Linked DNA regions of Flammeovirga agarivorans. The protein of the gene in region 1 binds, or shares a complex with, the protein of each later gene. Links are inferred from orthologs where the notes say so. Each region holds a gene or a part of one and is shown on either strand. Other genes may lie near its edges. The genes, in order: hslV and hslU.

Region 1 (3,213 bases):
TGGAATAACTCGTGAGCAACGATAAAATCCCAATCCTGATCTAGCTTTTCTCTATCATCGACTTGTACAGACTCCATAAATGTTGAGGCTGTTGTATTTTCCATAGCACCAGACACAAAATCACGGATGATAATTTGTGAATATTTAGCCCAAGGGAAAGGATAGTCAAAACGGTTGGAGAAGTATTCCATCATTTCAGGAGTACTACCAAAGATTGTTCTGGCGTACTTTTCATAAGCTGGTTCTACATAATAACTAACCTCTTTTCCTCTCCATTCATCTTTCACAACAGCAAAGTCACCAACAGCCATCATTGCTAAGTATACAGAGTGTGGTAGTTCTTGTTTCCAATGATCTGTTCTAGTACCATCACTGTTTTTTTGTTGTGATACTAATTTACCATTCGATAAAGTGACATATTTATCCTGTACAGTCATAAAGATATCTTGCTTCATCTTTACATTAGGGTGATCGAATGTAGGGAACCAGCATGAGTTGGCTTGGGTTTCACCTTGTGTCCAAATCTGTTGTGGTTTTCCTATTTCATCACCTAATGGATTGATAAAATATAAACCTTTATCATCAGTGATAGCTTCACTACCATGAGACTGTCTTTCGTTAGGTTTTGCAGTGTAAACAATATGTAGGTGACAAGTTTCATCACTACTATATTCTTTATCTAAAGCTATATTTAGTTGTAAACTATCGTAGGTGTACTCAAGAGCCGTAATTGACTTATTCTGTTTATCTACAAGCTCGATTTTATGTATATCGAAGTGTTTGGCATCAAGGATAATATCACTTTGTGGATAAAAATACGGTTGTAATGTAATAACAGCATCTCCATTCATATGCTGTTTCTCCCAGTTAAAGCTCACTTTTAATTGTGTATGAAGGATCTTAAATGCTTGATCATATGCAGCATGATAAGGTCCTTTCTTTGCTACCCATTCCGGGGTTTGGTCAACATTTTCTTGTGTAGTAGTATCTTCAATAAGTATAGTTTCATCTATTTGGGCTTGGCCGATATCACTTTGACCATTTGCAGCAGGCTGTGTAGTTTTACAGGCTTGCATTGTAGACCCTAATAGTATAGCACTTATTACGGCATGTTTGTAATTAAAGATCATATGTAATTATTTGATGATATAAAGTTCACTAGAACTTTTTCGAGTTTTTTCTTTAAATCGTATTGAAAATACTTCAGAAAATCGAGAGTATTAAAGATATTGATAGAGAATATGACAAAATAGGTACAAATCATTTAATTAATATTCGATTTTCCTTTTTCAACCTTATAAAACTGACAATTTGTCGATGATCAAACACATGGGTCGCTTATTGGTGATCAGATAAACAAAAACATAAAAACTATGGAAAAGAAATTTAGATCAACTACCGTCCTTGCTATTAAAAAGGATGGACAGGTAGCATTAGGAGCAGACGGACAAGCTACTTTTGGAAATACAGTAGCAAAAAGCAATGTAAAAAAAGTCAGAACTTTAATGGGTGGTAAAATTCTTTGTGGATTTGCTGGATCAACTGCTGACGCATTTACTTTAATGGAACGTTTCCAAGAGAAATTAAACGCTTTTGGAGAGTCAAATATGAAGAGAGCTGCTATCGAATTAGCAAAGGATTGGAGAACTGACCGTTATTTAAGAAAATTAGAAGCAATGATGATCGTTGCAGATAAAAATGATGTTTTAATCATTTCTGGTACTGGTGATGTTATTGAACCAGACCATGATATTGCAGCTATTGGATCGGGTAGTATGTACGCTCAGTCGGCAGCATTAGCATTAAAGAAGCATGCTCCAGACTTAACAGCAGAGGAAATGGTAAGAGAAGGCCTTAGTATTGCCGCTGATATCTGTATCTATACGAACCACAATTTTGTGATTGATACTGTAAAGCAATAAATATTAGACATGGAAAGTTTACCTAAGGAAAACACTCCCATGCAAGAAATAAAGGACCCTGTTCTCATCGAGAATGGGGTTCGTCTTTTTGTAAAGCGTGACGATTTAACCCATCCGGAAGTATCGGGAAATAAATGGAGAAAACTGAAGTATAATCTTTTAAAAGCTAAAGAAGACGGATATGATACAATTTTGACATTTGGAGGTGCTTATTCTAATCATATTCATGCTTTTGCCGCAGCAGGTAAGTTATATGGTTTAAAGACGATTGGTGTAATTAGAGGAGAAGAACACCTTCCTTTAAATCCAACTTTAGCTTTTGCAAAATCACAAGGAATGCAGTTAACTTATTTAGACCGTACTTCATTCCGTGACTATCGTTCTGCTATACCTCAATTAAAAAATACTTTTGGAGACTTTTATATGGCTCCCATGGGAGGTTCAAATGATTTAGCGTTAGCTGGCGTTGCAGAGTTAGGAGAAGAATTAAATCAATTTGATCACAACATTGATTACTTATGCGCAGCTTGTGGTACCGGAGGTACTTTGGCAGGTTTGATCACTTCAATATCAAGCGAAACAAAAGTAATAGGTTTTCCTGCTCTAAAAGGTGGTGATTTTCTTTATGAAGATATCAATGAATTTATTTCATCAGTGAAAGGCAGAAACAGCTTTCCAGAATGGACATTAAACTTGGAGTATCATTTTGGTGGATATGCCAAAAAGAAACCTGAATTAATGGAGTTTATGGCACTTTTTAATCAAAAATATAACATCGAGCTCGAGCGTATTTATACAGGAAAAATGATGTTTGGAGTATTTGATATGATTAAAAAAGGATTATTTCCAAAAGGATCAAATATAGTAGCATTACATTCTGGAGGTTTACAGATTAATAGGTCGTAGAATATTGGTTTTGATAGTGTTAAAAGCTGTTTTTCTACCTTTAAAACTTGTTTTTTTGATAAAATTAACATATTTTAAACTTATTGGAAAAACAAAGTAAATATTACATACAAGGGTCAAATAAAAAGTATCTGACACTGCTAAAAAACGTATAAGGCTATAGAAGTCACAACCAAAAAACACACTATCATGAAAACTACATTCTTATTCACTACACTATTATTGGCATCTTCTTTATTATTCGCTCAGAATAAGGAACTAGAAAAAATCAACGCTCAAGAGTATTCGCATGAGGAATATTCAGTATTAGAATCTTTAGGTCCACATTATGTTCAAAACTTAGAGCATACATTAGATGAATTGGATTGGGGGATTACTAATTACA
Region 2 (3,242 bases), on another replicon or contig:
GTGGGCTTTGGTATGGCATATATGGGGTATGGTGAATTTGATGGATTTGACCAAAACGGAAATTATACTGGTACTTATAATGCCAATGACTATTGGCTGCAAGGTAGTTATACTTACAAACAAGGTGTTTTTTCTTTTTCAGCCAATATGAAGTTTGCCGCTTCTAAAATTGAAAGTTATAAAGCTAATGCATTAATGTTTGATATGAATGGTGCTTTCATTCACCCAACAAAAGATTTGGTTGTTGGATTGTCCGTAAAAAATGCAGGTTTTGTAATGAGACAATATCAACCAAATGATACTAGTGAATTACCTTTTGATACCCAACTAGGACTCTCATTTAAGCCAGAACGTATGCCATTGCGATTTTCTGTGACGTATCATCACATTCATCAGTTCGATATTACGTATACAGATACATCCTTAAAAGGAGAACAGGACGCTTTTGGCAATGATTTATATAAAGAACCGACATTTGCTGACAAATTGTCACGACATTTTGCCTTTGGAGGTGAATTTGTATTAGGGAAAGTGGTAAACGTTCGCGCAGGATACAATGTAATGCGTAGAAAAGAAATGATCACTCAAGGTGTCAAAGGAATGGCAGGGATGTCATTAGGAGCAGCCTTGAAGATCAAAAAACATATTGACTTCGGATACAGTGTGGCTTGGTATCATGTAGCAGGACCTACCAATAGTTTAAGTTTATCCATTGCTACTAAAGGATGGGATAAACGTAAAAAAACTGTGATTGAATAAAATATCAACCCTATTAAATAAAAAATTATGCTTGAAAACTCGAATTATTTAACACCAAGAGAGATAGTACAAGAATTAGATAAATATATTATTGGTCAGGCAGATGCAAAGAAAAATGTATCAATAGCGCTTAGAAACCGTTGGCGTAGAATGAATGTAAAGGGTGACCTTCGCAAAGAAATTATGCCAAATAATATATTAATGATTGGTTCTACTGGTGTTGGTAAAACTGAGATTGCAAGACGTTTAGCTAAGGTTGCAAAAGCACCATTTGTTAAAGTAGAAGCATCTAAGTTTACTGAAGTTGGTTATGTTGGTAGAGATGTTGAAAGCATGGTTCGAGACCTTGTAGAGCAATCAGTAGGGATGATTAAAGACCAAAAAAAGGCACTAGTAGAAGAAAAAACACAACAAGCTGTTGAAGATGCAATTCTTGATGCATTAATTCCACCATTAAAAGGAACTCCAACAACCAATGCGAATGGTGAATATCTAAATCAAGATCATGAGTTAAATGAAAAAACTCGTGAGCGTTTTAGAGAAAAATTAAGAGCAGGAGAATTAGAAGATAGAAAAATCGATGTCACTGTTGATAAAAGCTCAAACTCATTAGGTTTTGTAGGTGGTGCTCCAATGGATGAAGGTTCTATGATGAACATTCAAGAAATGATTAACGGAATGCTTCCTAAGAAAACGAAGAAACGTAAGATGACGATCGAAGAGGCGCGTAAAATCTTGGTAGACCAAGAAAGTGCGAAGCTGATCGATATGGATGAAGTGAAAGATGAGGCAGTGAAGTTGGCAGAAAACTCAGGTATCATTTTCATTGATGAGATTGATAAAGTAGCAAGTGGAGGTTCTAAGCAAGGTGCTGATGTTTCTAGAGAAGGTGTGCAAAGAGACCTTCTTCCCATCGTAGAAGGCTCAACAGTAAATACTAAACATGGTGTAGTGAAAACTGATCATATTTTATTTATTGCTGCTGGTGCTTTCCATTTATCTAAGCCTTCTGATTTAATTCCAGAGCTTCAAGGTAGATTCCCAATTAGAGTGGAGTTACAAAGCTTAACGAATGAAGATTTCAAAACAATCTTACGTCAACCTAAGAATGCTTTAACAAAACAGTATGAAGCATTATTGGATGCTGAAGACGTGAAGTTGAGCTTCAATGAAGATGCGTTGGATGAAATTGCTTCTATTGCTTATGAAATCAACGTAGAAGTTGAAAATATTGGAGCAAGAAGATTGCATACTGTAATGTCTCATTTATTAAATGATTTATTATTTGATGTACCAGATGTTATCGGAGCAAATGCTCAGATCGTTGTTACTAAAGAAATGGTAAATGAGCGTTTATCAGGTCTTGTGAAAAACAGAGATTTAAGCCAATATATCTTATAAGATAACGATATGTTTTGTTGAACATACTGTATGATTATACCGTTGTACAGTAGTGATATAAACAATAAAGTCCTTGATGTAGTTTAATAGCATCAAGGACTTTTTCTGTTTTATAAGGTATGGAAAATGATATAATCACAATTGGTTGAAATTTGAAAAATATGATGATTTCAATGTTTGAAGAAATAAGGTTTATATTTAAAAAAGTTCCCAATCATGATATAATCCTATTTATTCTTTATCTAAAAAGGTGATTTTAAGAAATTTTATATGTAATATTATAGAAAGAAAAATAGACTTTTACTTCATCACCAACAAACGAAGATTAGATTAGTAAACAATTGAGAAACCACTTAAAAATAACTTCTCTCTTTCTATCTGTATTCATTTCAATCTCACTCTTCAGTAATTTAAATAAGAAGGCGATGAACTTAAAGTAGGCTTAATATAGTTAACCAACTTTGAACGAATGAGACTCAAAACAACTCTGTGCCTGCTCCTCTCTTTAATCAGCATGACTTTTTCATTAGCACAAGAAAGATTGGTGACAGGTAATGTAACTGACGGTGTAAAGCCACTCCCCGGGGTAACTATTGTAGTTCAAGGAACTAGAAGAGGTGCCGTTTCTGATATCGAAGGTAATTATAAGATAAAATTACAATCAGAAGACAAGGTTTTAGAATTCAACTTTATCGGGATGAAATCTCAGGTTGTTGAAATCGGTACAAGATCAAAAATTGATGTTGTACTCGAAGAAGATACTGAAGAATTAGATGAAGTAGTAGTTACAGCCAATGCAATTGAAAGGGAAAAAAGAACTTTAGGTTATTCTGTAACTTCTGTAAAGGGTGAAGAAGTAGACCGAGTAAAGTCTACAAACTTTCTTAACTCTTTATCAGGTAAAGTTCCTGGTGTACAAATTTCTCAAGCAAGTTCAAATCCTGGTGGATCTACCAGAATTGTCATTAGAGGTACAAATTCATTGAGTGGAGGTAACCAACCACTTATTGTCGTGGATGGTATCCCTGTAAGTAATACGAATGTATCTACGGGTAGTGGTATTCAAGGAGCTTTTGATGCAG

What was found.
Region 2: the proteins of hslV (region 1) and hslU are in contact, whole or in part, in a solved structure (PDB 1G4A), measured with the Escherichia coli proteins. The link is inferred for Flammeovirga agarivorans from one-to-one orthologs.

Annotation. Positions count from the first base shown.
Region 1 is NZ_JABAIL010000005.1:153,249-156,461, forward strand. What follows is about bases 274-3,147. They hold hslV (ATP-dependent protease subunit HslV), read left to right. Parts: upstream 274-1,373; coding sequence 1,374-1,922; downstream 1,923-3,147. Other genes in these bases: HGP29_RS16715 (M1 family aminopeptidase), read right to left, coding at 274-1,130; HGP29_RS16725 (1-aminocyclopropane-1-carboxylate deaminase/D-cysteine desulfhydrase), read left to right, coding at 1,932-2,828; HGP29_RS16730 (hypothetical protein), read left to right, coding at 3,018-3,147. Outside these bases: more of HGP29_RS16715, read right to left, coding at 1-273; more of HGP29_RS16730, read left to right, coding at 3,148-3,213. UniProt on the Escherichia coli protein: Protease subunit of a proteasome-like degradation complex believed to be a general protein degrading machinery. The complex has been shown to be involved in the specific degradation of heat shock induced transcription factors such as RpoH and SulA.
Region 2 is NZ_JABAIL010000001.1:139,931-143,172, forward strand. Bases 71-2,973 are described here. They hold hslU (ATP-dependent protease ATPase subunit HslU), read left to right. Parts: upstream 71-786; coding sequence 787-2,160; downstream 2,161-2,973. Other genes in these bases: porQ (type IX secretion system protein PorQ), read left to right, coding at 71-759; HGP29_RS00695 (SusC/RagA family TonB-linked outer membrane protein), read left to right, coding at 2,630-2,973. In the rest of the region: more of porQ, read left to right, coding at 1-70; more of HGP29_RS00695, read left to right, coding at 2,974-3,242. UniProt on the Escherichia coli protein: ATPase subunit of a proteasome-like degradation complex; this subunit has chaperone activity. The binding of ATP and its subsequent hydrolysis by HslU are essential for unfolding of protein substrates subsequently hydrolyzed by HslV.